Regions from separate parts of the Leisingera sp. SA215 genome, predicted to be linked through region 2. Evidence: riboswitches for the same ligand, from Rfam matches in the RefSeq annotation. Region 2 holds a riboswitch; the other holds the start of a gene.
The links. A riboswitch is a leader RNA that binds a small molecule or an ion and turns the genes downstream of it on or off. The one in region 2 is predicted to bind thiamine pyrophosphate.
Positions count from the first base shown of each region.

Region 1: linked by a shared signal. The riboswitch ahead of thiC (phosphomethylpyrimidine synthase ThiC) and the one ahead of thiB (thiamine ABC transporter substrate binding subunit) in region 2 are both predicted to bind thiamine pyrophosphate.

Region 1 is NZ_JBVVXU010000028.1:24,414-39,109, forward strand. Features, by position in the region: gene AC0KW6_RS20055 (ABC transporter permease) at 1-1,655, opposite strand, end outside; gene AC0KW6_RS20060 (quaternary amine ABC transporter ATP-binding protein) at 1,655-2,719, opposite strand; gene AC0KW6_RS20065 (ABC transporter substrate-binding protein) at 2,730-3,695, opposite strand; gene AC0KW6_RS20070 (ABC transporter substrate-binding protein) at 4,089-5,057, opposite strand; gene AC0KW6_RS20075 (methyltransferase domain-containing protein) at 5,241-6,032, opposite strand; gene AC0KW6_RS20080 (pimeloyl-ACP methyl esterase BioG family protein) at 6,029-6,646, opposite strand; gene bioA (adenosylmethionine--8-amino-7-oxononanoate transaminase) at 6,649-7,944, opposite strand; gene bioD (dethiobiotin synthase) at 7,941-8,657, opposite strand; gene AC0KW6_RS20095 (8-amino-7-oxononanoate synthase) at 8,672-9,811, opposite strand; gene bioB (biotin synthase BioB) at 9,811-10,788, opposite strand; TPP riboswitch at 11,003-11,131, shown strand; gene thiC (phosphomethylpyrimidine synthase ThiC) at 11,266-13,092, shown strand; gene AC0KW6_RS20110 (FAD-dependent oxidoreductase) at 13,089-14,057, shown strand; gene thiS (sulfur carrier protein ThiS) at 14,026-14,223, shown strand; gene AC0KW6_RS20120 (thiazole synthase) at 14,225-14,696, shown strand, end outside.
Region 2 is NZ_JBVVXU010000008.1:181,358-196,053, forward strand. Features, by position in the region: gene AC0KW6_RS11170 (polyprenyl synthetase family protein) at 1-490, opposite strand, end outside; gene AC0KW6_RS11175 (exodeoxyribonuclease VII small subunit) at 494-736, opposite strand; gene AC0KW6_RS11180 (histone deacetylase family protein) at 733-1,659, opposite strand; gene AC0KW6_RS11185 (response regulator) at 1,789-2,490, opposite strand; gene AC0KW6_RS11190 (MarR family winged helix-turn-helix transcriptional regulator) at 2,496-2,999, opposite strand; gene AC0KW6_RS11195 (branched-chain amino acid aminotransferase) at 3,162-4,028, shown strand; gene AC0KW6_RS11200 (MgtC/SapB family protein) at 4,231-4,701, shown strand; gene AC0KW6_RS11205 (helix-turn-helix domain-containing protein) at 4,729-4,941, shown strand; gene AC0KW6_RS11210 (LysR substrate-binding domain-containing protein) at 5,036-5,872, opposite strand; gene AC0KW6_RS11215 (SDR family oxidoreductase) at 5,969-6,673, shown strand; gene AC0KW6_RS11220 (DUF6552 family protein) at 6,663-6,917, shown strand; gene AC0KW6_RS11225 (DMT family transporter) at 6,924-7,859, opposite strand; gene AC0KW6_RS11230 (malonate--CoA ligase) at 7,954-9,456, shown strand; gene AC0KW6_RS11235 (cation efflux transmembrane domain-containing protein) at 9,545-10,183, opposite strand; gene AC0KW6_RS11240 (MerR family transcriptional regulator) at 10,256-10,672, shown strand; gene aroC (chorismate synthase) at 10,716-11,816, opposite strand; TPP riboswitch at 12,124-12,215, shown strand; gene thiB (thiamine ABC transporter substrate binding subunit) at 12,248-13,225, shown strand; gene AC0KW6_RS11255 (thiamine/thiamine pyrophosphate ABC transporter permease ThiP) at 13,201-14,696, shown strand, end outside.

The sequences.
Region 1 (14,696 bases), on a different contig from region 2:
AAGGCCGAGAACTCGCCGATCTGGAACACCATCAGCACCGGAATCAGGAAGACGAACAGCGGGATCGTCTGCAGCATGTCGCAGATCGGGCGCACCACCCGCCACAGGCCCGGCGACACCGCCGAGGCAAGGCCGATCGCGCCGCCCATCACCGCGCAGGCAAACACCGCAGCACCGGAGAGATACAGCGACAGCAGCGCCCGCTCCCACAGGCCGGAGATCAGGATGGTACCGAGCAGGACCACGGTCAGGATCGCCAGCCCGCGCCCGCCAGCCACCCAGCCCAGCGCCCCGGCGCCCACCAGCACAAAGGGCCAGGGCAGCTGCGAGATACCCGTTTCCAGCATGCCGGCGGCAATCAGCAGCATCACGCCCAGCGCCAGTCGGCCGCGCAGGGCCAGGACCAGCCCCGCAGCGGCGGCCGCCGCAAACAGTCCCAGGCTCATCGCCGGGGTCCAGGCAAAGCCCCAGGTGAAGGGCAGCACCGCCTGATCCAGCCCGATCCGCAGCGGCAGCAGCACATAGAACAGCACGTTGGTCTTCAGCGCCGTCAGCGCATCGGCATTTGCAGTGGTAAAGGCCGACAGCCCCCTGTCCACACTGTCCGCCACCGGGTTGAACAGGGCATAGGCGCCGGGCTGCTGAAGGCTGCCCCAGAAGGCCGCACTCACCGCCGCGCCGGTGGCCAGAATGCCCCAGGCGATGCGCGGGTCGTGTTTCTCGCGCCGGTCTTCGGTCAGGGTGCCGCTCATCCGGTCGATCAGGATTGCAAAGATCACGATCACCAGCCCCGCCAGCAGGCTTTGGCCGAACTGCGCCTTGCGCATGGTCAAAAGGACCTCCCAGCCGATATCGTCAAAGCCGCCGATCACGGCGGCGATGATCACCATCGACAGCGCCGCCATCAGGCATTGGTTGACACCGACCATGATCTGCTGCCCGGCGGAGGGGATCTCGCACTGGAACAGCTGCTGAAGGCGGGTGCCGCCGGCCATGACGGCGGCCTCCTTGATCTCGGGCTCCACCCGCTCCAGGCCAAGCAGCACATTGCGGGCCATTGGCGGCGCGGCATAGATGGCGGAGGCAATCAGCCCCACCACCGGGCCAAAGCCGAACAGCACCAGCAAGGGGGTGAGATAGGCAAAGGTCGGAACCGTCTGCATGATGTCCAGCAGCGCCTGCACCGGTTTGCGGATCTTCGGGTATTCATTGGCCAGGATGCCGATGCTGCCGCCGATGATTAGCGCCAGCGGTACCGAGACCGCGACCAGCGCCAGCGTGTTCATGCTCTCGGGCCAGTAGCCCGACGCCAGCACGAACCCCAGACCTGCGATGGCCATCAGCGCCATCCGCACCCCGCCCAGGGTCCAGGCCAATGCCGCGGTGGCGCAGATGACCAGCGGCCAGGGGGTGTTGCTCAGCACGTAATTGGCGGCTTCCATCGGATAGAACATCAGCGCCGAGAAACTGCGGGCCGCAGGTTTGATCAGCGCCAGGAACCACTCCATGGCGGCCCCCACCCAGTCGGTGGCGGGCAGCACCCAGGCGGCGGGAAATTTCATCAGCCAAGGCACACTGCTTTCCAAAAGCAGGCACAGAGCGCCAACCGCCGCTGCGATCAGCGCCGCCGCGGCGCCTTTTGTCAGACCCGCCATCAGCCCTGCTCCACCTGCAGCGCCGCCGCCAGGTCTGCCGGGTTCACAACGCCAACCAGCTGGCCGTCCGCCGACCGGACCGGCACCGGATCGTACAGCTCCATGCAGCGTGCCAGGGCGGCATCCAGCGTCATGTCCTGACGCAGGCCGGGATCATCGGCGCCATAAACCAGCTCCGCACCGGTTTCCATCACCGAGGCCACACGGGCATGGCGGCCCTTAGCCACATCCTTGGAAAACTCGCGCACGTAATCATCCACCGGGCGCAGCACGATGTCGGCCGGCGTGCCGATCTGCACAATCCTGCCATCGCGCATGATGGCGATGCGGTCGGCCAGTTTCAGCGCCTCGTTGATGTCATGGGTGATGAAGACGATGGTGGTCTTCAGCTTGGCCTGGATCTCGAGGAATTCATCCTGCAGCTGCCGCCGGATCAGCGGGTCGAGTGCCGAGAACGGCTCATCCAGGAACCAGACCGAGCAATCCGCCACCAGTGAGCGGGCAATGCCGACCCGCTGGCGCTGGCCGCCGGACAGCTCGCGCGGGTAGTGGTTTTCGCGGCCGCGCAGGCCGACCAGAGTGATCACCTCTTCCGCCTTGGCCTGCCGTTGCTTTTTCTTCACCCCCTGGACCCGCAAGGGATAAGCAACATTTTCGACGACCGTCATATGCGGGAACAGGCCAAAATGCTGGAACACCATACCCAGCTTTTTGCGGCGCAGTTCGATCAGCCGCTTGGCGCTGGCCTCGACGATGTTTTCGCCGTCGATGCGGATTTCACCACCGGTTGGGTGCAGCAGATGCGAGATGCAACGGATCAGGGTCGACTTGCCGGAGCCCGACAGCCCCATGATCACAAACAACTCCCCTTCCCTCACTTGAAAGGAAGCATTCTGAACCGCCGGGATCAGCCCCTTGCGGCGCAGCTCCCCGGCAGCGTCATGCGGCGAGTGATGGTTTGCCAGCGCCTCTTTCAAGGCGCTGCCTGCGTCATTGCCAAACACCTGCCAGACATTCCGGCAGGTGATGGCAGGCGTGCCGGTGCCGGCTTCAGGGCCGCTCACTGGGCAGGGCTCACTTGATCGCGGCGTCGACAACCGGGCGCCACTTGGCCTCATTCTCGGCCAACCAGGCAGCAACCACCTCTTCAACCTTGCCGCCGTCCACATCAATCGCACCCATCATCGGCTGCTGGTCTTCCACAGCCAAAGTGTAATTCGACAGGATCTCATAGGCTGCAGGCCAGGTTTCCTCAGTGCCGGACCAGGCCGCCTTGAAGATGCGCGAGGGCGAGAAATCGCAATCATTCACCGCGTTCGGGTTCGGGCCCCAGGCCGGATCCGTGAAACAGGCCTCTTCGCCCGGCGGCAGATCGACAAATTTCACATCATAGGCCGACATCGCCCAATGCGGCTGCCAGAAGGTGACCAGCAGCGGCGTCTTGCGTTCAGTCGCAGCGCGCAGTTCAACGATCAGGGCGGCCTCGGAGCCCGCAGGCACGGCCTTGAACGGCAGGTCCAGCCCGGCCATGCGGTCGGCGCCAGGCGTGCCCCAGTCGGCGGGATAATCCACCAGGCGGCCATTGGGCAGGGTTTCCGCGGTGGCGAACTGCATCGCGCAGTCCTTCAGCGCTTCCCAGGCCGGCAGGCCGGGGCAGATCTCGGCCACATGCGCCGGATAGGCGATGCCTTCGCGCGCGTTCAGCTCCAGATCGCCGAGTTCGACCACGGTGCCCTCTTCGATCTTCTTGGCATATTCATCCGAGACGTTCGACGACCAGATTTCCAGCGTCGCGTGAATGTCGCCATCGGCAATCGCCTGGAACTGGTTCAGCATCCCGGCCGAGACAAATTCCACCTCATAGCCCGCGGCCTCCAGCATCCCGGCGGCAATATGGGTGGTCACATGCTGGCCGGTCCATTCATTGACTGCCAGCTTGATCGGCTTGCTGGTATCGCCGAGTTCCGCCGCCGAGGCAAAACCCGCAGCAACCGTCATTGATGCGGCGCCCAGCGCCAGCGCATATCCTTTGAAGTTCATTATTCTACTCCCTGTCAGTGGCCTTGCGCCGCCGATTGCCCGGCTTGGCGCCTGTTTTGGACCCCGGTGGTTCATGGCTGCCGCTGGCCTTGCGGCTGATCTTGTTGTTGCCATCAGACGCCCACGTTCCAAGTGTGGCCGGGGATAATGCAAGTATTGGAACATATTACGACGGTTTGTCGAGCCGATGCGGCAGGAAATGCGAAATATTCCGATTAACGGTTTAAGTTCTTGTGCAATCAGTCAAGTTCCAAAAGCACCCTGCTCCGCGCAACTGACGCCTGCATCCGGCATAGCGCGGCAGCGGATACCGCTTCAAGCCATTGCGCGCAAACAACAGCAGCGCCCCCGCCCGGGGCGGGAGCACTGAAACCGGAAACCGGGCCCGGCGGGTCAGGACCGGCCCTTGCCGGTGGCCTCCTCGACAATCGGCATCCACTTGGCCCGGTTCACTGCCAGCCAGCCGCGGGCCGCGCCCTGCGGGGTTTCGCCCCGGACATCCACCAGGCCGATCAGCGGCTGCTGGTCCCAGATACTCAGCTGATAGTTCTTCAGGATCTCATGGGCAGCCGGCCAGCGCGCCTTGAATCCGGACCAGCTCGCCTTCATCACCCCGCCGCGGTAAAAGTCGCAATCGCCTGCGGCCTTGGGGTTCGGCCCCCAGGAGGGATCAGTGAAACAGGCGGGTTCCGGCTTCGGCAGGCGCACAAATTGCAACGCATAAGATGACATCGCCCAGTGCGGCGCCCAGAAGGTGGCGATCACCGGGCGCTTTTCCTTATAGGCGTTCTGGAATTGCTCAATGATTGCGGCCTCGGAGTCGGCGGCAACCACATCAAACGGCAGGCCCAGGGCCCGGATCCGGTCCGCCCCCGGCGACCCCCAGGATTCCGGATAGCCGACGTAGATACCGCGCTTGCCCTTGCCATCTGCCGAGAAGATACCTGCGCAGTCGCGCAGCGCCTCCCAATCCGGCAGGCCAGGGCACATCTGCGCCACATAGGGCGGGAAAACCACACCATTGCGGGCGTCCAGCCCCATGTCGCCCAACTCATCAACGCGGCCGGCATCGCGCACGGCGTAATAGTCCTCCGGGCTGCTGGTGGTCCAGATCTCCATTAGAGCGTGGACATCACCTGCGGCCAGCTCGTCATAGATGGCGGCCGGATCCGACTCCACGTATTCCACCGTATAGCCTGCCTCTTCCAGCATGCCGCCGGCGATGTATGTCGACAGATGCTGGCCGGTCCAGTTGTTCAGCGACAACCGGATCGGCGTCCCCGCATCCCCCATGTCGGCTGCGTGAACAGCCCCTGAAACCGCCAGCGCCCCCAGCGCTGCCGCAAACGCTTTGAAATTCATTAGCGCCACTCCCGTACTGCCAGTATTTCCACCCGCCGCACCCCCGGGCACGGCTCTGGATCCGGTATAGCGGGCGGGAGTTGACAAAGGTTAACACGCGGCCGGAAGCGGCGGTCCTATGGCGCGGAAAAAACCTAAAACTTGCCTCAACCGCGGAGCACGCAAACTGGCTGCCTTGGCCGGCTAGCCGGTCCTGCGCGCCGCCAGCAGCACCGGATCATAGGTCAGCGGCAGCTTGCCGCCCCGGCCGAAGCGCTGCCGGTAGCTGTCCTCGAATTCCTGCAGCCGCCCGCGGCTCCAGCTTTGCTGGGCGTGGCCGTTGACGCCGGTCCGGCGCAGGTGTTTCAGCAGGTCCAGGGCGGTATCGAACTCCAGCACCGCCGGCTGCTGCCTGACGGCCCGAATCTCCAAGCCTTCCGGCAGCACCGACGGCCATTCCCCGGCGTCCAGATAGCTGGGTGCGGCGGCGGCTGACCCCAGCGCAGCCAACTCGCGGAACTGGTTGCGGCCAAAGCCGGACAGCGCCAGCCAGCCGCCGGGTTTCAGCCGCGCCGCCAGCCGGGCGGTCAAGGCCGGCAGGTCCGCGACCCACTGAACAGTCGAGGCTGAGGCGATCAGGTCAAACTGCTGCGGCAGCGGCAGGGTCTCGACAGCGCCGGCCTCGAACCGGGACTGCGCCGGGGCTGCGCCCCCCAGCGCCTGCAGCGCCTGCGCCGCCTCGGGCACCAGGTCATTCAAAAGCAGGCTGCCGGCCGTGAACCGCTGCAGCAATTGCCGGGTCAGATGGCCGGTGCCGCAACCGAACTCCAATACCGCCTCGAACCGGCGGGGCGCGCCCTGTGCTTGCAGCAGACCGGCAAGCTGCGCCGCAATGTCCGCCTGCACGGATGCGGTGCCATGGTAGCTTTTCAGCCCGCGGCGGAAGCTTTGGCGCACACGTCCCTGATCCAGCTGAGGCGGCAGCGTGTCTTTCACTGGAACAGCTCCTCCCAGTGCGAGAAGCGGTCAAAGGGCGCATGCGGCGCATCCAGATGCGATACGTTCTGCCCTGCCCAGGCCCGTGCCAGGTTGGCCGGCGGGAATATCTTGTCGCCGGAGCTGATCCAGACGCTGTCAAAACGCATCTGCGGCGCATCCCCGCGGCGCTCAACCGCCAGGAGCTCGGTGCGGCGCGCCTCCACGTCCAGCGCCTCGGCCTTTTGCTCAGCGCCGAACACGCGGGTCAGAAAGCTTTGGTAGCTTTCCAGGCTCAGCGTCTCCATTGTCCTGCGGAACACCGCAGGCGGAATGCCCGCACCGCGGTTCACAGGCTGCAAACTGCCGTTCACTGCCGCCTTGCGCCGGAACGGGTCAGGCCGCCCCTGCTGCCAATGGCCATAAGAGGCGACGCCGAAAGACCAGGCCAGCAGGCTGACCTGCCCGTAACCGGACAGGTCCGGCAATTCCGCGTCCAAATCGGTGTAACCGCTGGCAAACAGGATGTCCTGCGCGCCGTCCAGATGCCAGAACACCTCCGGCCCCACAGCCCAGCCGCCGAAGACCACGATGGCCTCGGCCGCACTGTTCTGTTTGAGCCAGCGGAATTCCATCGCTACAGCTCCCGCGCCAGCCGCAGCATGCCCGCGGTGATTTCGCTCAGCTGATCCGGGGACGTGATGAAGGGCGGCATGGTATAGATGTTCTTGCCGAACGGGCGCAGGAAGACGCCCATGTCATGCGCCCGGGCATGGGCTTCGTCCGCCGAGACCGCATGCGCCATCTCGATGACACCGATCGCACCCAGAACCCGCACATCCGCCACATTCGGCAGATCCCGCGCAGGCGCCAGTTCAGCCAGCATCTGCTGGCCAATCGCGGCAACGGTGCCGCGCCAGTCCTGCCCGGTGAGCAAATCCAGCGAGGCCTTGGCCGCAGCGCAGGCCAGCGGATTGGCCATATAGGTCGGCCCATGCATGAAGATCCCGGGATTACCGCCGCCAACCCCTTCCGCAACGCGGTCGTTCGTCATGGTGCAGGCAAAGGAAATATGACCGCCGGTCAGCCCCTTGCCGAGGCAGATGATGTCCGGCTCCACGGTGCAGAAGCCGGTGGCAAACAGCTCACCCGTGCGGCCGAAGCCGGTGGCGATTTCGTCAAAGATCAGCAGGATACCCAGCTCATCGCACAAGCGCCGTGCCTGGTTCAGGTATTCAGGGTGGTAGAAATACATGCCGCCGGTGCCCTGCACCACGGGCTCCAGAATGAAGGCGGCGATACGATCCGTGTTGGCCTCCAGCACCGCGCGCAGTTCTCCCAGCCCGTTTTGCGCCGGATCATCCACCCAATCCTCATGGATGCGGATCGGCGGGCGGCTGACGAAATGCTGCACACTCAGCGCGCCCTGGAACAGGTGGTGCATGCCGGTGTCCGGATCGCAGACGCTCATCGCCTTCCAGGTGTCGCCGTGATAGCCGGAACGGATGGTGGCAAACTCCTTGCGCCCGGGCTGGCCGATGGCGTGCTGGTACTGCACTGCCATTTTCATCGCCACCTCGACCGAGACTGAGCCGCTGTCGCAGTAGAAGATGCGGCTGAGGCTTTCGGGGGTGATTTCCAGCAGCTTGCGGCCCAGCTCAATCGCCGGATCATGGGTCAGCCCGCCGAACATCACATGCGGCAGCGTGTCGAGCTGGTCGTGGATGGCCTGGGTGATCGCCGGGTTTCTGTGGCCGTGCATCATGCACCACCAGGACGACATGGCGTCGATCAGCCGGGTGCCATCATCGAGGGTAATATGCACGCCCTCCGATTCCTTGACCACAAAAGTCGGGCCGGGTTTGGCGACGTTGGTGTAGGGGTGCCACAGATGCTGCTGATCGAATTCCAGCTGGCTGAGGTCGGCCGTCATGCCGGATCTCCCTTGCTCAGCGCCTCGCGGATCAGGTCGAGGTTGATGTTCTCGGCAAAGGCCGTGGCCAGCGCCTCGGCACCCTCTTCGGGGCGCGTTGCGCCTGGACCGCCCGCAGCCGGGCCGCCTGCGTCACTTCCGACACCCGGTGCGCTGCGCAGCGCCTCGATATAGGGCAGCCGCCCCAGATGCGCCGCCTTGCCGAACTGGCAGATGGTTTCCTCCACCTCAGGCTCCGGGTTGCCGATGAAAGCGACGCCAACCACGTCGCTGCCTGCATCCTGCAGCGCCTTCAGCGACAGCAGCGTGTGGTTGATCGTGCCCAGTTGGGTGCCCGCGCACAGGATCACCGGGGCGCCCCAGCGCGCAATCAGGTCCAGATACAGGGCGCGCCGGTTCAAGGGCACCATCAGCCCGCCCGCGCCCTCGGCCACCAGCACGCCATCCACCTGGGGCAGTTCCAGCCTGTCCGGATCGATCTCTGTCTCCTCTGCCTCGGCCGACAGATGCGGCGACGCGGGCAGTTGCAGCAGATAGCCTTCCGGCAGTGCCGGGCGGCCGGACAGGCGGGTGACGATCTGGCTGTCGGTTTCTTCCTCCAGCCCGGATTGCACGGGTTTCCAATAGGTGGCCTCCAGCGCCTGCACCAGCCCGGCAGAGAAGATGGTCTTGCCAATGCCGGTATCGGTTCCGGTTACGACCAGCGTGTTCATGGGCGTCATGGACGTCATGGGCTTGCCTCCAGTTCGCGGGCGAGGTCTTCGAACATCGCGGTGATGACCTCTGCCCCCGTATTCAACGTGATCGACAGCCGCAGCCGTGCGGTGCCGCGCGGCACTGTCGGCGGGCGGATGCCGCGAATGTCATATCCCTGCGCCTGCATTGCGGACGCCAGCGCCATTGTGCGCTTATCATCACCGATCACCACCGGCAGGATCTGGCTTTGAAAGCCCTCCAGCCCGCACAGGCGTCTGGCCTCTGCTTGGGCATGGGTGATCCCCTGCCACGCCTGATCGCGGCGGGCGGGGTTCTGCTGCAGCTCCTGCAAGGCCGCGCGCACCAGCGCCGCGTTCAACGGCGAAGGCGCAGTGGCAAAGATGAACCCGCGCGCCTTGTTGATCAGCGTTTCGACCAGCACCCGCTGGCCGCAGATCAGCGCGCCCGACGCGCCCAGCGCCTTGCCGCAGGTGTGCAGGGACAGCACGTTGGGGCGGTGGGCTATGCCATGCGCCAGCCCGCGCCCCAGATCTCCGAACAGGCCGGAGGAATGCGCCTCATCCACGACCAGCACGGCGCCGTCTGCATCGGCCAAGGCCATCAGCGCGTCCAGCGGCGCCAGATCGCCATCCATGGAATAGACCGCCTCAACCGCGATCCAGACCTGCCCAGTGCCGCCACCTGCGCGCCAGTCGCGCAGCACCTGCCCAGCGTCAGCAGCATCGCCATGGGCAAAGCTGCGGGTCTCGGCCCGGCCCAGCCGCATGCCGTCATGGGTGCTGGCGTGGATCAGCGCGTCGTACAGGACCAGATCGCCCTGTTGCGGCAGGGTCGAGAAGATCGCCTGATTGGCGTTGAAACCGCCGCCCATGAACAGCGCGGCTTCGGTGCCGAAAAATTCTGCAGCCTCAGACTCAAGCCGCTCGTGCTCCGCGTCATTGCCGCGCAGCAGGCGCGCGCCGCCCGCCCCCACCGGCACGCCGCGCGCCAGCGCATCGGCGGCGGCCGCGCGCAGCACGTCGCTGCCCGCCAGGCCGAGGTAGTCGTTGGAAGCAAAGTCATGCCCGTCCCGCGGCATCAGCTGCCGGTAGCGCCCGCGGCTGCGCAGCGCTTCCAGCGACTTTTCATGCCTCGGGAAGGCGCCCGCCATCAGCGGCTGCCGTCACATCCCACCGCCATTGCGGTGATGCCCAGACGGTCGAACAGCTGCTGGTCCTTGTCCTCTTCCGGGTTGTCAGCGGTCAGCAGCGTGTCGCCGACAAAGATCGAATTGGCACCGGCAAAGAAGCACATCGCCTGCATTTCGTCCGACATATCGGTGCGGCCTGCGGACAGGCGCACGTGGGATTTCGGCATCAGGATGCGGGCCAGCGCCACCGAGCGGACAAATTCGATCGGGTCCAGCTTTTCCACATTGGCCAGCGGCGTGTCGGCGATCGGGATCAGCATATTGACCGGCACCGAGTCGGGATGTGCCTCCAGCGTTGCCAGCGCCAGCATCATGTCGATCCGGTCCAGCTGCTGCTCACCCATGCCGACGATACCGCCGGAGCACACTTTGATACCCGCCTCGCGCACCCGGTTCAGGGTGTCGATCCGGTCCGCAAAGGTGCGGGTGGTGATGATTTCGGAGTAATAACGCTCGGAGGTGTCGATGTTGTGGTTGTAGTAATCCAGCCCGGCATCGCGCAGGCGGAACACCTGATCCTCGTCCAGCATGCCCAGGGTCATGCAGGTCTCCATGCCTAGGTCCTTGACGCCCTGTACCATCGCTTCGAGTGCGGCCATGTCGCGGTCCTTGGGCGAGCGCCAGGCGGCGCCCATGCAATAGCGTGTCGCGCCGCCTTCCTTGGCCTTCTTCGCCTCGGCGATCACGCGCTGAACCTCGATCAGTTTGGAGGCCGACAGCTGCGCACCGTTGCGCGCCGACTGCGAGCAATAGGCGCAATCCTCGGCGCAGCCGCCGGTCTTGATGCTGAGGAGCTTGGATTTCTGCACCTGATTAGGGTCGAAATACTGCCGGTGCACCGTGTGCGCCTGAAACAGCAAGTCCATAAAGGGCGTGTTGTAAATCGCTTCCGCTTCTTCGCGGGTCCAGTCGGTGCGGATGGGTGCAGCGTCCAGCATGCTGTCTCCTGTTCTCGTATACCTGTTGGCCATGCGCGGATGGCGTTGCCAAGTTTTATAGATAATTTCATGACCCGCGATCAAGCATCAAAGCCGCGCCGCAGCGATTTGCCCCGCATTTTAACCAACACACCACACAACGCCATGATTTTAATAAATAAAAATAATCTACAAAGATTCCGGTTGACGCGCCCCCTGCGCCTCCCCTACCCCTAAAGCCACGCAGGGGAGTCCCGCCAAGGGGACTGAGAGGCGTTTAGGTGCGGGGCAACCCGAACCGGCGGCGCGACCCTTTGAACCTGACCCAGTTGATACTGGCGTAGGAAGCAAGGACGCGCCTTTTGGCCCCCTGTCCCCGCGGGGACAGCCGTTTGAAACGGGCGCACTCCGGTAAAGCAGGCCTCCTCGCCTGCCGGTTTCCCAAGCCACACCTCATCTGGTGTCTTTTCTGAGTTTTCGGCTTTGAGGAGCACCAAAATGAACGTCCCCAACCCCAAGATCACCACGGGCGCCTTGCCTGCGTCGCGCAAGATCTACGTCAATGGCGAGGTCCACCAGGACATCCGCGTGCCGATGCGGGAAATCTCCACCCACCCCACCGCGGGCGAAGCGCCGCTGCCGGTCTATGACAGTTCCGGCCCCTATACCGACCCGGACGTGCTGACCGATATCCGCCAGGGCTTGCCGCAACTGCGCCGCCAGTGGATCGAAGCCCGCGGCGATGTCGAAGCATACCAGGGCCGCGACGTGAAACCCGAGGACAACGGCTTTGTCGCGGGGGACCGGCTGGTGCCGGAGTTTCCCGTGAAACCCGCGCCGCTGCGCGGCAAGGATGGCGCGGCGCCGACCCAGCTGGCCTATGCCCGCGCCGGCATCATCACCGCCGAGATGGAATACGTCGCGATCCGCGAAAACCAGCTGCGCGAGCTGTCGCCCTGCCACGGCACCCGCGACGGCAATGATTTCGGCGCCAATATCCCCGACTACGTGACCCCGGAGTTTGTGCGCTCGGAAATCGCCGCCGGCCGCGCCATCATCCCGGCCAACATCAACCACCCGGAAATCGAACCGATGATCATCGGCCGCAACTTCCTGGTCAAGATCAACGCCAATATGGGCACCTCCGCCGTCACCTCTTCGATGGAGGAAGAAGTCGACAAGCTGGTCTGGTCGATCCGCTGGGGCGCCGACACGGTGATGGACCTGTCGACCGGCCGCAACATCCACAACACCCGCGAGTGGATCGTGCGCAACAGCCCCGTGCCGATCGGCACCGTGCCGATCTATCAGGCGCTGGAAAAGGTCAACGGTATTGCCGAGGACCTGACCTGGGAAGTGTTCCGCGACACGCTGATCGAACAGGCGGAACAGGGCGTCGATTACTTCACCATCCATGCGGGCGTGCGGCTGCACATGGTGCCGATGACGGTGGAGCGGGTGACTGGGATCGTGTCGCGCGGCGGCTCGATCATGGCCAAGTGGTGCCTGCATCACCACAAGGAGTCGTTCCTGTACGAGCATTTCGAGGAAATCTGCGACATCTGCCGCCAGTACGATGTGAGTTTCTCGCTGGGTGATGGGCTGCGCCCCGGCTCGATTGCGGATGCCAACGACGAGGCGCAGTTTGCCGAGCTGGAAACCCTGGGCGAGCTGACCAAGATCGCCTGGGCCAAGGATTGCCAGGTGATGATCGAGGGGCCGGGCCATGTTGCCATGCACAAGATCAAGGAAAACATGGACAAGCAGCTGGAGTGCTGCCACGAGGCGCCGTTTTACACGCTTGGCCCGCTGACCACCGACATCGCACCGGGTTATGACCATATCACCAGCGGCATCGGGGCGGCGATGATCGGCTGGTTCGGCTGCGCGATGCTGTGCTACGTGACGCCCAAGGAACACCTTGGGCTGCCAGACCGCGACGACGTGAAAACCGGGGTCATCACCTATAAGATCGCGGCCCATGCGGCGGATCTGGCCAAGGGTCTGCCGGGCGCACAGCGCCGCGACGATGCGCTGAGCCGCGCCCGGTTCGAATTCCGCTGGGAGGATCAGTTCAACCTGTCTCTGGACCCCGACACCGCGCGGGAGTTCCACGACCAGACTCTGCCCAAGGAAGCCCATAAGGTCGCCCATTTCTGCTCCATGTGCGGGCCGAAGTTCTGTTCGATGCGGATCAGCCACGACATCCGTGCCGAGGCGCAGAAGGAAGGCATGGAGGCGATGGCCGCCAAGTTCCGTGAGGGCGGCGAGCTGTATGTGCCTGCCGCCGAGGCCGCCGCGGCCAAGACGGAACCGGCGGAATGATCACCATTGCAGGCGCGGGCCTTGCCGGCCTCGCCTGCGCCTATGAGCTGGCGCAGCGCGGGGCGCGGGTCACTGTCTATGAACGGGGGAAAGCGCCCGGGGACAGCAGCGTCGCGCGTTTTGCCGGCGGCATGCTGGCGCCCTGGTGCGAACGCGAAAGCGCCGAGGAGCAAGTGATCACCCTCGGCAGCCGCGCCTTCGACTGGTGGGCCAGGGTCACCCCGGTCCACAGGCGCGGCACGCTGGTGGTGGCGCCACCCCGCGACCGGGCAGAGCTCAGCCGCTTTGCCCGCCGCACCACGGGCCATCGCAGCGTCGAGGGGGCGGAGATCGCGGCGCTGGAACCGGTGCTGGCGGGGCGGTTCGCGCAGGGGCTGTTCTTTGACGGCGAGGCGCACCTGGACCCGCGGCGCGCCTTGCGCGACCTGAGTGCCAAGGTGCAAGAAACGGGGAGTGAGATCCGCTATGGCACCCCTGCCCCGGCGGGTGTCACACTGGACTGCACCGGCATGGCGGCACCCCTGCCCGGCCTGCGCCCGGTGCGCGGCGAGATGGCTGTCCTGCAGTGCCCTGAGGTGGAGATCAGCCGCACCCTGCGTCTCTTGCATCCGCGGATGCCGCTGTACCTTGTTCCCCGCGGGGACGGGCATTTCATGATCGGCGGCACCATGATCGAGAGCAGCTCGGTCCGGGCCATCAGCCTGCGATCACTCAGTGAGCTGCTGAATGCCGCCTTTACCCTGCATCCCGCCTTTGCAGAGGCCAGTGTGGTGGAGACCGGCGCAGGGCTGCGCCCGGCCTATCCCGACAACCTGCCGCGGCTGACCGAACAGGACGGCACGCTCTACCTGAACGGGCTTTACCGCCACGGTTTTCTGCTGGCGCCCGCGATGGCACAGCAGGCCGCGGATCAACTGTTACCGGAGACATCGGATGAAAATCATCGTGAACGCCAAACCGCATGAGATATCCGCAACCGACCTGAAAGCGGCGCTGCACGAGCTGGGCTTTGCCTGCTCGTCCGTGGCGACTGCACTGAACGGCACTTTCGTCGCCCGCGGCAACCGCGAAGCGGTCCAGCTGAGCGAAGGCGACAGACTGGAAGTGCTCGCCCCGATGCAAGGAGGCTGAGATGCAATTCTACGGAACAGAAATCAGCTCCCGCCTGCTCCTGGGCACGGCGCAATACCCATCGCCTGCCATTCTGGCGGCGGCGGTGAAATCCAGCGGCACCGGGATCATCACCGTCAGCTTGCGCCGGGAAAGCACTGACGGCTCCGGCGCCGGCTTCTGGGACGGCCTGCGCGAGACCGGCTGCAGGATCCTGCCCAATACCGCAGGCTGCCATTCCGTGCAGGAGGCGGTGACCACCGCCCATATGGCGCGGGATCTGTTCGGCACGCCTTGGATCAAGCTGGAGGTGATCGGCCATTCGGACACGCTGCAGCCGGATGTGTTCGGGCTGGTCGAGGCGGCGCGCGTCCTTTGTGCAGACGGCTTTCAGGTCTTCCCCTACACCACTGACGATCTGGTGGTCGGCGAGAAGCTGCTGGAGGCCGGATGCGAGCTGCTGATGCCCTGGGGGGCGCCGATCGGCTCCGGCC
Region 2 (14,696 bases):
CTGCAATATCCAGCATCTGGCCCGAGACCATGCCGTCCTTGCCGGAAGCGTGCGCCAGGCCGCGGATCAGGGTCAGCGCATGGGGGCCAACCTTGCGGTCCGCCAGCAGTTCAAAGGCAAAGCTTTGCAGACTGTCGCCTGCCAGCACCGCCATTGCCTCGTCCCATTTGCGGTGCAAGGTGGGCTGGCCGCGGCGCAGATCGTCGTCGTCCATGCAAGGCAAGTCGTCATGCACCAGCGAGTAGGCATGGATGCATTCGATGGCGAGGGCTGCCTCGATTGCGGGCTCCATCGAAACCCCATGCAGGCTGGCGCTTTCCAGCACCAGAAATCCGCGCAGCATCTTGCCGCCGGTAACGGCGTAGCGCATGGCGGCGTGCAGCTCGTCACGGCTTGCCAGCCGCAGTTCCATATGTGCGGCGATACGGGCCTGTGCGTCTTGCAGCGCTTGTGCAAAGGGACGCGTTTGGGTGTCTGCTGCGGCGGTCATAGCTTAGCCGGCGTCCAGCGGCTGGGTGCCCTTGGGAGTGCCGTTTGCGTCCAGCGTGATGGCGGCGACCTTTTCCTCGGCGCGTTTCAGCTCGTCCTCGCAGCGATTCTTAAGCGCGGCGCCCCGGGTATAGAGGTCGATCGAGGCATCCAGCGCCACGTCGCCGCGCTCAAGCTGGTCCACCACGCCTTCCAGCTCTCGCATCGCCTGTTCAAAGCTCATCTGGTCTACGGGGGTCTCAGTCATGCCGGTGCCTTTATCAATTCTTCCACATGCGCGCGCGTTGCCGCGGCCAGCGCGTTCAGATCATATCCGCCTTCCAAAGTCGAGACGATACGGCCCTGGCAGAGATCACTGGCGAGTTTGCACAGCTCGGCGGTAATCCATGCGAAATCGGCTGTGGCCCAGTTGAGGCTGGCAAGGGGGTCGTCCTGATGGGCGTCAAAGCCGGCCGAGATGATGATCAGCTCCGGTTTGAACGCGCGCAGGCGCGGGAAGGCCTGCCCCTCATAGGCCGCCTGCATCTCCGCCCGGCCGGAGCCCGGCGCGAGCGGCATGTTCAGGATCGTGCCATGGGCGCCGTCCTCATCCGGGCGGCCGGAGCCGGGCCAGAGCGGCATCTGCTGGCTGGTGATCACCAGAGTGCGCGGTTCGTCCCACAAGATATCCTGGGTGCCGTTGCCGTGGTGCACGTCGAAATCCACCACCGCGACCCGGCTGAGGCCGTGATGGTCCAGCGCGTGTTTGGCGGCCAGCGCGGCATTGCCGAACAGGCAGAAGCCCATGGCAGTACCGGTCTCCGCGTGGTGTCCCGGCGGGCGCACGGCGGCAAAAGCGTTCTGCACCTCGCCGCCCAGCACCATGTCGACACCGCGCACCGCCGCGCCCGCTGCGCGGAAGGCGGCATCCAGAGAGCCGGGGGACATGAACGTGTCGCCGTCGATCTGTGCCCAGCCCTCCGCCGGGGAGGCTTTGCGCAAGTCCGAGAGGTAGTCTGCCGGGTGGATGCGCAGAATGTCGTCCTCGGCGGCCATCGGTGCGGTGATGCGCTTCAGCTCCAAGGGTTCCAGCGCGTGCAGGATGTACGCCAGCCGTGCGACCTGTTCCGGGTGGCCGTCAGGGGTCACATGAGTGAGGCAATCGGCATGGGTGATCAGGGCGGTGGTCATCGGGGTCTCCTCCTGCGGCGGGCCTTGGCGCGACCCTAGGAGGGGGCGGATTGTGGCCGCAAGGAAAAAGCCGGGACTCCGTTCCAGTCTACGGGATATTCTCAGCCAGAAAAAGGAGTGCAAAAGGCTTTAGTCAGGTGCCAGCATATAACCGGCGCCGCGCACCGTCTGCAGATATTGCGGCTGTTTCGGGTTCGGCTCGATCTTGCGGCGCAGGCGGGTGATCTGCACGTCCACAGCGCGTTCCTGCGCCTGACCGCGGTCGCGGCCCAGATCTTCGACCAGCTTGGTGCGGGACACTGGCTCGCCCGGCTGCGCCGAGAAGATCTTCATCAGCTGGCTTTCGGTGCCGGTGAGGCGGATCAGCTCGTCGCCCTGCCACATCTCGCCGCGTTCAATGTCATAGCGGATGGCGCCCAGATGCAGCACTTTGAGGGCACATTCCTGTGCCACAGTGTCCGGCATCCGCCGCAGGATCGCGTTCACCCGCAGCAAAAGCTCCTTCGGCTCAAAGGGTTTGGGCAGGTAGTCATCTGCACCTGCCTCCAAGCCAGCGATGCGGTCTTCGGTCTCGCCTTTGGCGGTCAGCAGCAGGATCGGTGTGGCCATGGTCTCTCGCAGCGATTGCGTCAGCGAGATACCGTCCTCGCCGGGCATCATCACATCCATGACGATCAGGTCAAAATCCAGCCCTGCCAACACCCGCCGGGCATGGGCCGCATCCCGCGCTGCCGTTACCAGAAAGCCGGACCGCATCAGGAATTTTTTCAGAAGGCTGCGGATGCGCTCGTCGTCATCGACGATCAGCAGATGGGCGTCATTCATGCTCATGTGGCTCAATCCCGCAGCTTGGCATAGGCACGGCGCATATCCGCATCCATCATTGCCTCAAGCACTTTCTTGAATCCTTGCACCGCTTCGGGGCCTGCATCCTTATAGGCGGCGCGCATCCGGGCGCGCTGGGCATCCGACAGCGTGGCCTCCAGAGCGGCGCCCTGATCAGTCAGGTACAGATGCCGCTCGCGCTTATCCAGCTCACCCACCTTGCTGATCACCAGACCATCGCCGATCAATGTGCGCAGCACCCGGTTCAGCGATTGTTTGGTGACACCCAGTATGCTGAGAAGGTTGTTCACTGTCGTGCCGGGCGAACGGTTGATAAAGTGGACCGCCCTGTGATGCGCCCGGCCATAGGACAATTCTGCCAGAATCCGGTCCGGGTCGGCCGTAAAGCCGCGGTAGGCAAAAAACATTGCCTCGATCCCCTGGCGCAGCTGCTCATCCGTCAGGAACAGCAGGCTTTCGCCGCCGTATCCCTGCCCTGTCCGGCCTTCAGGCATTCGGTGCCCCCTCGTCTGTAATGCCGGTCAGTTTATGTCAGTGTTGTTGACATTCCAAGGGTGAAGATGTATCGAATCGCAGCTTTGGCGCAAGATTGTGTCCGGTCCGGTCGCAGCTAGCGCAATAAATGGAAATCCCGCAGAGTTTTAGGAGGGTGCGGCATGGCAAGTTATGACGACCGCGACGGTGTGATCTGGATGGATGGGGAATTGGTCGACTGGCGGGATGCCAAGGTGCATATTCTGACCCATGCCATGCATTATGCCTCCTCCGTGTTCGAAGGCGAGCGCGCCTATAACGGCAAGATCTTCAAGAGCCGCGAGCATTCCGAACGCCTGATCGCATCGGCCGAGGCGTTGGACATGCCGATGCCTTACACAGTCGATCAGATCGAGGCGGCCAAGGGTGAGGCGCTGAAGGCTTCCGGCCTGCAGGATGCCTATGTGCGGGCGCTGGTCTGGCGCGGGTCCGGTGATGATATGGGGGTGGCCTCGGCTGCCAACCCGGTGCGGATGGCAATCGCGGTCTGGGGCTGGGGCGCCTACTATGGCGACGCCAAAATGCAGGGCGCCAAGCTGGCGATTGCCGAATGGAAACGCCCCTCGCCGGAAACCATCCCGGTCCATGCCAAGGCGGCAGGCCTTTACATGATCTGCACTATATCCAAGCACAAAGCGGCCGCGCAGGGCTGCTCGGACGCGCTGTTCATGGACTGGCGCGGGTTTGTGGCCGAGGCGACCGGCGCCAACATTTTCTTTGTGAAGGATGGCGAGGTGCACACCCCTCTGGCGGATTGCTTCCTCAATGGCATTACCCGCCAGACCGTGATCCAGATGCTGAAAGACAAGGGGATCACCGTGCATGAGCGCCGCATCAAGCCGGAGGAAATGGAAGGCTTTGAGCAGTGCTGGCTGACTGGCACCGCCGCCGAAGTTACGCCGGTTGGCGAGATCGGACCCTACAAATTCGAAGTCGGCGCGCTGACCCGTGAGATCGCCGAGGACTACGAAAAACTGGTCCGCGCGTAAGCGCACGCCAATAAGGCACGGAAAACCCCGCCTGCGTGCGGGGTTTTTTCTTTGCGGCGCCGGACTGCCTTTCACGGTTCATAGCGGCCAAAGCCATTTTTCTGCACTCATTCCGGTACTGTGCCATAGTCGGGCATATTGACGGAAAATCATTCCGGGGCACGCTGCGTGCTGCTGCCCGCCACGGAGGAACGGGAACGCGATGGACCTGAGTATTGCTTATGTGAGCTATTGGGAGCTGTGTCTGCGCCTGATCTGCGCCGCTGCAGCCGGCGCGCTGTTGGGCCTGGACCGGGAGCTGCGGCATCGCAAGGTGGGCATGCGGACCTATATGATTGTCTCGCTTGGGGCGGCGGGTTTTACCTTGATCACCATGGAATTGTCGATGGAAGCGCTGACCCTTGATATGGGAACTGACCCGACGCGAATTATGCAGGGGATTGTCGGAGCGATCGGCTTTCTAGGCGCCGGGGCGATCATACATGGCGATGAGCGGGTCGGAGGGATGGCGACGGCGGCCAGCCTTTGGGCGGCCGGGGGTGTCGGCATGGCCTCGGGGCTAGGCTATTATGGTCACGCGGTGCTGCTGGCGCTGCTCGCTGCCGGCATTCTCGCCATGAGCCGGTTGATGAGCAACCGCGGCCGGGAGGACCGGCCGGATGTCCGTGACTGACCCTGCGGATGATCGGATCCGAGGTACATGTGGCGCACTTCCTCCGCTCAGGAGTTTACCGCCAAGATGGAGGTGACACCGATGCAATACCTGATCGGCTGGCGGCTGCAGATCGCCTGCCAAGGGCTGACGGAACAGGGGCTGACCGTGGCCGCCGCCGCGGAAATTGCCGGCTGCGCGTCCGAGCCCGCCTTTTCACGGGTGTTCCGCAAACAGGTCGGCATGTCGCCCGCAGCCTAGCGGCAGCAGCAAGTGGCGGCCTGAACGGGGCCGCGGTGGTGCCATTAATTCACCTAAGGCTACGGAAATCGCCGCGGCTGCCCCTGACCGAGCCCTACTGGCGCAACAGCCAGTCCACCACCGTCTTGGCCCGGCCCCTTGCGCTGGGCCACAGCACATAAAATCCCTGGTCCCCCAGACGGGGTGCTTGCCAAATGACCACCAGCGGCTGGCTGCCAAGAAATATCCGTGGCACCAGTGCGATGCCCTGGCCGTTCATGGCCGCATCCATAGCCAGAGCGGTCTGGTTGAATTGCAGAACCCTTCCGGTTGCATTAAGCCCTTCCTGACGCAGCAGCAGATCCCAATGCCGATGCCCGTCCTGGATCAACGTGTACTGCGCCAAGTCGGCGAGATCTGGAGTATCTCCCAAAGTCAAAGCCATATCCTGTGGTCCCACGGCGACCAGATCTACAAGCGAAAGCAGGGCAGAATTCAAACCTCCCTCCTGCGGCTTGCCGCCCTGACGGATAGCAATGCCGATCCCATCGCGTTTGAAATCAGTCAGGCTTTCCTCGGCCACCACCCGCAAATCAATATCCGGATGCGCCGCTTCGAACTCCGGCAGCCGCGGCACCAGCCATTTCGACGCAAAGGAAGGCGTCACCGACAGCGTCACCTGCTGCACCGCCGGCGCCAGCTTGTCCGTCGCGTCGCGGACCAGCGTCAGGGCTTGGCTCACCGGCGCGTGGTAACTGCGCCCGGTATCCGTCAGCGTCAGCCCGCGTGCGTGGCGGTGGAACAGCTTATGCCCCAGATCCGCCTCCAGCCTGCGCACCTGCTGAGCAACGGCCCCTTGGGTCAGATGCAGCTCCTCGGCCGCACGGCCGAAGTTCAGGTGGCGGGCGGCAGCGTCAAACATCCGCAGGGCATTGAGGTTGGGCAGGCGCATCAGATCCAAGACAGTAGTTTTTCTGCAGTCTCGCGCGATGAGACATGATTGGTCAAGCGCGCCGTCAACCTCCATCTTGAGAACAAGCAAAGGAGTATGGATATGACCAAAGTTGCTCTCTTCACCGCCGCAGGCAGCGGCATGGGCGCCGAGGCTGCCCGCCATCTGCACGAACAGGGGTATGAGGTTGCCATTCTCTCCTCCTCAGGCAAGGGCGAGGCCCTGGCTCAGGAACTGGGCGGGGTGGGGCATAGCGGCTCTAACATAAAGCAAAAGGATCTGCAGGCGCTGGTGGACAAGGCGATGGACCGCTGGGGACGGATCGACGTTCTGGTCAATTCCGCAGGTCACGGGCCCAAGGGCGACATTATGGAAATCAGCGATGACGACTGGCATCTGGGGATGGAATACTACCTGATGAACGTGATCCGCCCGGCCCGGCTGGTGGCCCCGATCATGGCAGCGCAGGGGAAAGGCTCGATCATCAATATCTCGACGTTTGCGGCGTTTGAGCCGGATCCGCTGTTCCCCACGTCCGGCGTGTTCCGGGCCGGGCTGGCGAGCTTTGCCAAGCTTTTTGCGGACAAATTCGCGGCCCGGGGCGTGCGGATGAACAACGTGCTGCCGGGTTTCATCGACAGCCTGCCTGAAACCGAGGACCGCAAAGCCCGCATTCCTATGGGCCGTTACGGCACCTCGCGTGAGATTTCTGCGCTGATTGCTTATCTGGCCTCGGAAGAAGCCGCTTATACAACTGGCCAGAACATCCGCGTCGACGGGGGGCTGACCCGTGCAGTCTGACGCTCAGGCTTTGCCAAAAGCAACCACACTCAACCCGGCATTTGTTCTGAAATGGGCCGCGTCCATCGTGCAGATCCTCGGATACTCTGCCACCGCATGGGGCTTGCATCCCTGGAATATCTATCTGTTCCTGGCTGGACTCACAGGCTGGTTCCTGGTTGGCGTGCTATGGAACGACCGGGCGATCATGCTGATCCACATTGTGGCTCTTGGCGCGATGATTTCCGGTATCTGGTCCAGTTAGAGCTTGTTATCCGCCCTTGGGGTCGATCATTGGCTTGGCCTTGCCGCGTTGCAGGCCCAGCCGGTGCTCGCGCCAGATCACCAGAACATTGCCGGCAATGACCAGCGCTGCGCCGGCCAGCATCACCAGCGTCGGCCACTCGTCGAACCAGATATAGCCGATGATAATTGCAAAGATCATCGAGGCGTAGTCATAAGGCGCCAGCATCGAGGCCGGGGCAAAGCGGTAGGAGGAGGTGACCAGGATCTGGGCCACCCCGCCAACCAGCCCGGCACTGACCAGCAACGCGGCCGTATTCGGATCGGGCATCACCCAGCCGAAAGGCGCGGTCAGCAGCGCCAGCCCGGAGGCGGTCAGCGAGAAGTAGAACACGATTGCTGCGGTGTGCTCGAACTGCACCATCCGGCGGATGTGGATCTGCACGAAGCCTCGGGCGACAGTGGCGCCGACCACCAGCAGCACGCCCAGCATGGCGCCATTCTCTAGATCGCCGCCCAGCCGCGGCCAGATCATGATCAGCACGCCAAGCAGGCCAATCGCAACGGCGCTGATCCGCACCAGCCGGATGGTTTCTCCCAGGAACAGCGCGGCCAGGATCAGGGTGAAAATCGGGGTGGCATAGCCGATGGCGGTGACCTCCGGCAACGGCAGCAGCGCCAGCCCCATGAAGGTCATCCCCATCGCCGAGGTTCCGACCAGCCCGCGCCACACGTGATACATAGGCTTTTTTGTGATCAGCCCGTGCCGCAGCTCGCCGCGCGCGGCGAGCCAGGCAACAATTACCGGAATCGCGAAGAAGGAGCGAAAGAACACCGCCTCCCCTGCCGGCACAGTTTCGGATGTTGCCTTGATGATCCCCGACAGAGCGGTGAACAGCGCAATCGCTGCCACTTTCAGCAGGATCGCCAGCATAGGCCGATGCGATGTTAAGGAGTTTACCATGGCGCGACCCTGCTCCCAAGCGCCGTAAAGATCAATGGCTTGATTTCGGACGGGGAGAAGGCGCAAATGGCGCCGGTTTAGACGGGAGCCGCCAATGTATGATGCCAATCACCTGATCCGCTTGCTGCGCCAGTCGTCGCTGGGGCGCGACGATCATGTTTTTGCCCGGCAGCCGGATGGCGGCATGGTCACTTTCGGGGCGCTGTTTGCTGGTGCAGAGCGGATGGCGGCGGCATTGGCGGCGCAGGGCGTTCGGCCCGGGGACCGGGTGGCAGTGCAGGTGCAGAAAACCATTCAAGCGATCGAACTGTACCTCGGCACCGTCATGGCCGGCGGCATCTTCCTGCCTTTGAACACAGCCTACACCGGGCCTGAGGTGGCCTATTTCGTGGGCGACGCAACGCCGCGCGTCATGGTCTGCGATCCCACGCGGCTGAAGGAGATCTGCACTATCTGCGGGGCGTCGCAGGTTCTGACGCTGGATGCGGCGGGGCAGGGATCCTTGCGCGATCTGGCGGATGGGCAGCCCGGGTTTGACCCCGTTGCCCGCGAGCCGGATGATTTGGCAGCGATCCTCTACACCTCCGGCACTACTGGCCGCTCCAAAGGCGCGATGCTGAGCCATGAAAACCTGGCGTCCAACTCGCTGACCCTGAGGGATTATTGGAGGTTCACCAAGGAAGACGTGCTGATTCACGCCTTGCCGATTTTCCACACTCACGGGCTGTTTGTGGCGACCAATGTGGCGCTGTTTGCGGGGGCCCAAGTGGTGTTCCTGCCTATGTTCGATGCCGATGCGATCCTGCAGGCAATGCCCGCCGCCACGGCGCTGATGGGGGTGCCGACCTTTTACACCCGCTTGCTGGCGGATGACCGCCTCACGCAGGAGCGGGCCGCAAACATGCGCCTGTTCATTTCCGGATCCGCGCCCTTGCTGGTGGACACCCACGAGCAATGGGAGGCCCGCACCGGCCACCGCATTCTGGAACGCTACGGAATGACCGAAACCAATATGAGCACCTCAAACCCCTATGACGGAGAGCGCAGGGCCGGCACCGTTGGTTTCCCGCTGCCGGGGGTCGAGGCGCGGGTGATGCAGGACGAGGCAGAGGTGCAAGCCGGAGAGATCGGCGTGCTGGAGGTGCGCGGGCCGAATGTGTTCCAGGGTTACTGGCAGATGCCGGAGAAAACGGCAGAGGAACTGCAGTCGGACGGCTGGTTCATCACCGGTGACATGGCGAAGATTGATGCCGAAGGCTATGTCACCATTGTCGGGCGCGAGAAGGATCTGATCATCACCGGCGGGTTCAACGTTTACCCGAAAGAGGTCGAGAGCCTGATCGACGGCCTGCCCGGCGTGCTGGAAAGCGCGGTGATCGGCGTGCCGCATCCCGATTTCGGCGAGGGTGTGGTGGCCGTGGTGGTCCCTGACGGTGACGGCACAAGCGCCGAAGCGATCAAGGCGGCGCTTTCCGGCCAACTGGCCAAGTTCAAGCAGCCCAAGGAGATCATCCTGCTGGACGCGCTGCCGCGCAACACCATGGGCAAGGTGCAGAAGAAAGCCCTGCGCGAAGAGTACGCAGGGCTTTTCTGCTAATTTTCACCGACCCGGGCCGTCGGCCCGGGCAGCGCCCGTCCGCCCCCACGGGCGGGCGCTTCGCTTCCGCCCGCGGACGGTCTCTGCCCTAGTGCTGATGCGCTTCTGCGTGCGCCTCTTCCTCGCGCCATTCCCGCACCGCCTGCACCAGGATCTGGAAGGCAGAGCTCAGGAACAGCCCGCCCATGATCCCGGCCACGATCAGGTCCGGCCAGCCAGTCGCCGTGCCCCAGACCCCCAGCGCCGCAATCATCACCGCGACATTGCCGATCGCATCATTGCGTGAACACAGCCAGACCGAGCGCACATTGGCGTCGCCGTCCTTGTAGCGCGCCAGTAACATCACCGAAATCAAGTTCGCCGCCAGCGCCATAAATCCGATAACACCCATGATTTGGGCTTGCGGAACACCGACATAGAACACCTGATACACCGTGGACCCGAACACCCAGGCCCCCATCAGCAACAGGCTGACCCCCTTGCCCAGTGCCGCCAGCGCCCGGGTGCGCAGGGATGCCCCGATCACCGCCAGCGAAATGCCATAAGTCAGCGCGTCGCCCAGGAAATCCAGCGCGTCTGCTTTCAGTGCCTGGCTGCCGGACAGCTGGCCAGCCCCCATTTCCACCGCGAACATCCCGGCGTTGATGGCGATCACCAGCCATAGCCTGCGTTTGTAGTCCGCGGAAACCCCGTCAAATTTTGCCTCATGATTGCAGCAGCCTGCCATTTCACTTGTCCTCAATTCTGATTCGGGATCAACCTAAGGGCTCTAGTCACTAGAGCTTCAAGAGGATCTGCGATGTTTTCTATCGGCCAGCTGTCCAAGGCCACCGGCGTGAAGGTGCCCACCATCCGCTACTACGAGGAAATAAGCCTGCTGCCACCGCCGGGCCGCAATGCCGGCAATCAGCGGCGTTACGGGCAGGACGGGATGGATGCGCTGGGGTTCATCAAGCACGCCCGCGACCTTGGGTTTTCACTGGAGGATATCAAGCTGCTGATGGGGCTGGACGGCCAGCTGGGGGACGACTGCGCCGCGGCAGACCGCATCGCCCGCAGCCAGCTTGCCAATATCCGCGACCGCATCCGCCAACTGGAACAGCTGGCCTCGGAGCTGGAGCGGATCAGCCACCTCTGCGACGGCGGCAACGGTGGCTGCTGCAAGGTGCTGACCGCGCTCGGCGATCACAGCCAATGCGCCACAGATCACGACTAGCCTGCGCAGGCATGCGGGCATTCAGTCTGATTAGCGCCTGTTTTCAGCCGATATGGCCCTGATTCTCGCCAATCTGACCGCGGTGCAGCAGCAGGTGGTCCAGGATCACGCAAGCCATCATCGCCTCGGCCACCGGCACCGCGCGGATGCCGACGCAGGGGTCGTGACGGCCCTTGGTGATGACTTCCACAACCGAGCCATCCTTGCGGATCGACTGGCGCGGGGTCAGGATCGAAGACGTCGGCTTCACCGCAAAGCGCACAATCACGTCCTGTCCGGTAGAAATCCCGCCCAGAATGCCGCCGGCGTGGTTGGAGGAATACTCAGGACCGGTTTCCCCCATAAAGATCTCATCGGCGTTTTCCGAACCCTTGAGCCGGGCGGCATTCATGCCTTCGCCGATCTCCACGCCCTTCACCGCGTTAATCGACATCATTGCAGCCGCCAAGTCGGTGTCGAGCTTGCCATAAACCGGTGCGCCGATGCCGGCAGGGACACCCCGGGCGACAACCTCAACCACCGCGCCAACCGAGTCATGCGCCTTGCGAAGGGCCTGCAGATAGTCTTCCCACTCCTGCACCGCACCCGCGTCGGGGATCCAGAAATCATTCTGTTCGATCGCGTCCCAGTCGAACCGGCTGCGATCGATTTCCAGCTCACCCATCCGGGTCATGTAACCCTTGATCTCCATCCCCGGTGCCAGCGCCTTGATTGCTTCACGTGCAACACCGCCGGCCGCAACCCGCGCCGCGGTTTCGCGCGCCGAAGACCGCCCGCCGCCGCGGTAGTCGCGGTTGCCGTATTTCTGGAAATACGTGATGTCGGCATGGCCCGGACGGAAGGTCTGGGAAATTTCACCGTAGTCCTTGGACCGCTGGTCGGTGTTTTCGATCATCAGCTGGATCGGCGTGCCAGTGGACATGCCATCGAACACGCCGGACAAGATCTTTACCGTATCCGGTTCATTCCGCTGGGTGGTGTTCTTGTTCTGGCCGGGACGGCGTTTGTCGAGCCACTGCTGCAGCACCTCCGGTTTCAGCGGGACATTCGGCGGACAGCCGTCCACGGTGGCGCCAAGCGCAGGCCCGTGACTTTCGCCCCAGGTGGTGACACGGAAGAGGTGTCCAAAGCTGTTCATCGACATGAAGCGCGGTCTCCTTTGCGGGACGTGCTTACCTGTCCAGGCGCAACGCCTCAAGGGGCATCCGTTGCCGCAGCGGCGCTGCCTGTCAGTAGGCGCCCGCGAACACCCCTTGCAAACAAGGCCGCGCACAGGCTCAAGGGTTAACAGGGCAGAAAGGACAGAGAGTTACACCAAATGTTTCGCGCGCGAAACATTTGGTCAGTAATAATGACCTATTATTGGGGTGCCGCAGGGCAGTCCGGATGCCCTGAACACCAAGGCCAGACGGGCCTTCTGCTTGTCTTTCCTTGCACTGAACTTTAAGGTCCGCGAGACCTCGGGGTGCGCGGCAGCGCTGAGATGACACCCGTTGAACCTGAACCGGATCACACCGGCGGAGGGAAGGTACTGGACAGCCTCCATCCTTGCCCAAAGCCGCAAAGGAGGATGGCATGAAACATCTTGCATTTGCAGCGGGACTGCTTGGTGCCTCGGCAGCCATTGCCGAAACGCCCGAACTCACCGTTTATACCTACGACAGCTTTGTCTCCGACTGGGGCCCCGGCCCGGCAGTCGAAAAGGCGTTCGAAGAGGTCTGCGGCTGCGATTTGAAGCTGGTCGGCGCGGGGGACGGCGCCGCACTTTTGGCGCGGGTGAAGCTGGAAGGTGAACGGTCCGACGCCGATGTGGTGCTGGGGCTCGACACCAACCTGACCGCCGCAGCCAAGGAAACCGGCTTGTTTGCCGAGCACGCAGTCGGTGCCGATTTCGCGCTGCCGGTCGAATGGAACGATGCGGTCTTTGTGCCTTATGACTGGGGCTATTTCGCCTTTGTCCACAACGCCGGCGCAGCTGCACCGGCAGACTTCAAAGCCTTGGCCGCCAGCAACAAAAAAATCGTCATACAGGACCCGCGCTCTTCAACCCCCGGTCTGGGTTTGCTCATGTGGGTCAAGGCAGCTTATGGCGACGAGGCGCCGGAAATCTGGATGGGCCTGTCAGACAACATCGTGACCGTAACCAAGGGCTGGTCCGAGGCCTATGGAATGTTCCTGGAAGGCGAGGCCGATATGGTGCTCTCCTACACCACCTCGCCCGCCTATCACCTGATTGCCGAGGAAGACGGCTCCAAATCGGCAGCCGCTTTCAATGAAGGCCATTACATGCAGGTCGAAGTTGCGGGCAAGCTGGCAAACAGCGATCAGCCTGAGCTGGCCGATCAGTTCCTGGCCTTCATGGTGTCCGACGCCTTTCAGTCGGTCATTCCGACCACCAACTGGATGTATCCTGCAGTGACACCGGCAGCGGGCCTGCCAGAGGGTTTTGAGACGCTGATCGTGCCGGAGAAATCACTGCTGCTGAGCGAGACTGAAGCGGCGGAATTGCGGGATGCGGCGCTGGGCGAATGGCTGGACGCGCTCAGCCAGTAAGCGGCTTTCCTGGAATCAGCGCGGCACTGCTTGTCGTCGCGCTGATCTTGGGAACCTTGGGTGCTGTGGCACTCAGGGCCGAGGCCGGAACCGGATTGGGTGCCAGCGACTGGGCGGCGTTGCGGTTCACGCTCACTCAGGCCAGCCTGTCGGCGCTGCTGAGCGTCGGTCTGGCGGTTCCCGTGGCCCGCGCACTGGCGCGGCGGCGGTTTCCGGGGCGGGCTCTGCTGATTGCCCTGCTCGGCGCCCCCTTCATCCTGCCAGTGATCGTCGCCATTCTGGGTCTGCTGGCGGTGTTTGGCCGGGCTGGCTGGCTGAGCAGCTTTTTCGGCCTGATCGGGCTGGAGCCGGTGCAAATTTACGGTCTGCACGGGGTGGTCCTGGCGCATGTCTTCTTCAACCTGCCGCTGGCCACACGGCTGATCTTGCAAGGCTGGCAGGAAATACCGGCTGAACGCTTCCGTTTGGCGGCGCAATTGAAGGCCGGGCCGCTGGCGATGTGGCGGCTGTTGGAGGGGCCGATGCTGCGCCGGGTGGCGCCGGGTGCTTTGGCTGTCGTTTTTGCCATCTGCCTTTCCAGCTTCGCGGTTGCGCTGACCCTTGGCGGCGGCCCCAGGGCGACCACAATCGAGCTCGCGATCTACCAAGCATTCCGATTTGATTTCGATCTGGGCCGCGCCGCGCTTTTGTCTGGGGTGCAGTTGCTGCTGACCGGCGCTGCGGCACTGGCGGCGCTGCGGGTGTCGGCAGGCGAAGGTTTCGGCGCCGGCCTTGACCGCGCGGTGCGGCGCTGGGACGGGCAGGGGGCTGCGGCGCGCGGTCTTGACGCCGCCTGGATCGCTCTTTCAGCCGGTTTCCTGTTGCTGCCGCTGGCAGCGATTGTGCTGTCTGGACTGCCCGGTCTTGCTGATTTGAACAGCACGGTATGGCGGGCCGCGGGAAATTCCATCCTGGTGGCTGCAATCAGCACAGTGATCCTTTTGGCGTTGGCTTTGCCAATGGCGGCTGCCGCTGCGGCCGGCCGGAACAGCCTGACCGAATTGTCGGGCATACTTGGCCTTGCGGCTTCCCCTTTGGTGATCGGTACCGGGCTGTTCATTCTGATCTACCCGGTTGCAGACCCCTTTGCCCTGGCGCTGCCGGTCACCGCATTGGTCAATGCGGTGATGGCGCTGCCTTTTGCCATGCGTATCCTGGTCCCGCGGGCGCGGGAGGTGCTGGGCCGCTATGGCCGGTTGTCGCTGTCGCTGGATATGCAGGGCTGGGCCTTTGTGCGCCGGGTCTATCTGCCCCGGATGCGCGCACAAACCGGATTTGCCGCGGGTTTGGCCGCAGCACTGTCGATGGGGGATCTGGGTGTGGTGGCGTTGTTTGCCGATCCAGATTTCGCCACTCTGCCCTTGCAAATCTACCGGCTGATGGGGGCATACCGGATGGACGCGGCGGCAGGGGCGGCGCTCCTCTTGCTGGT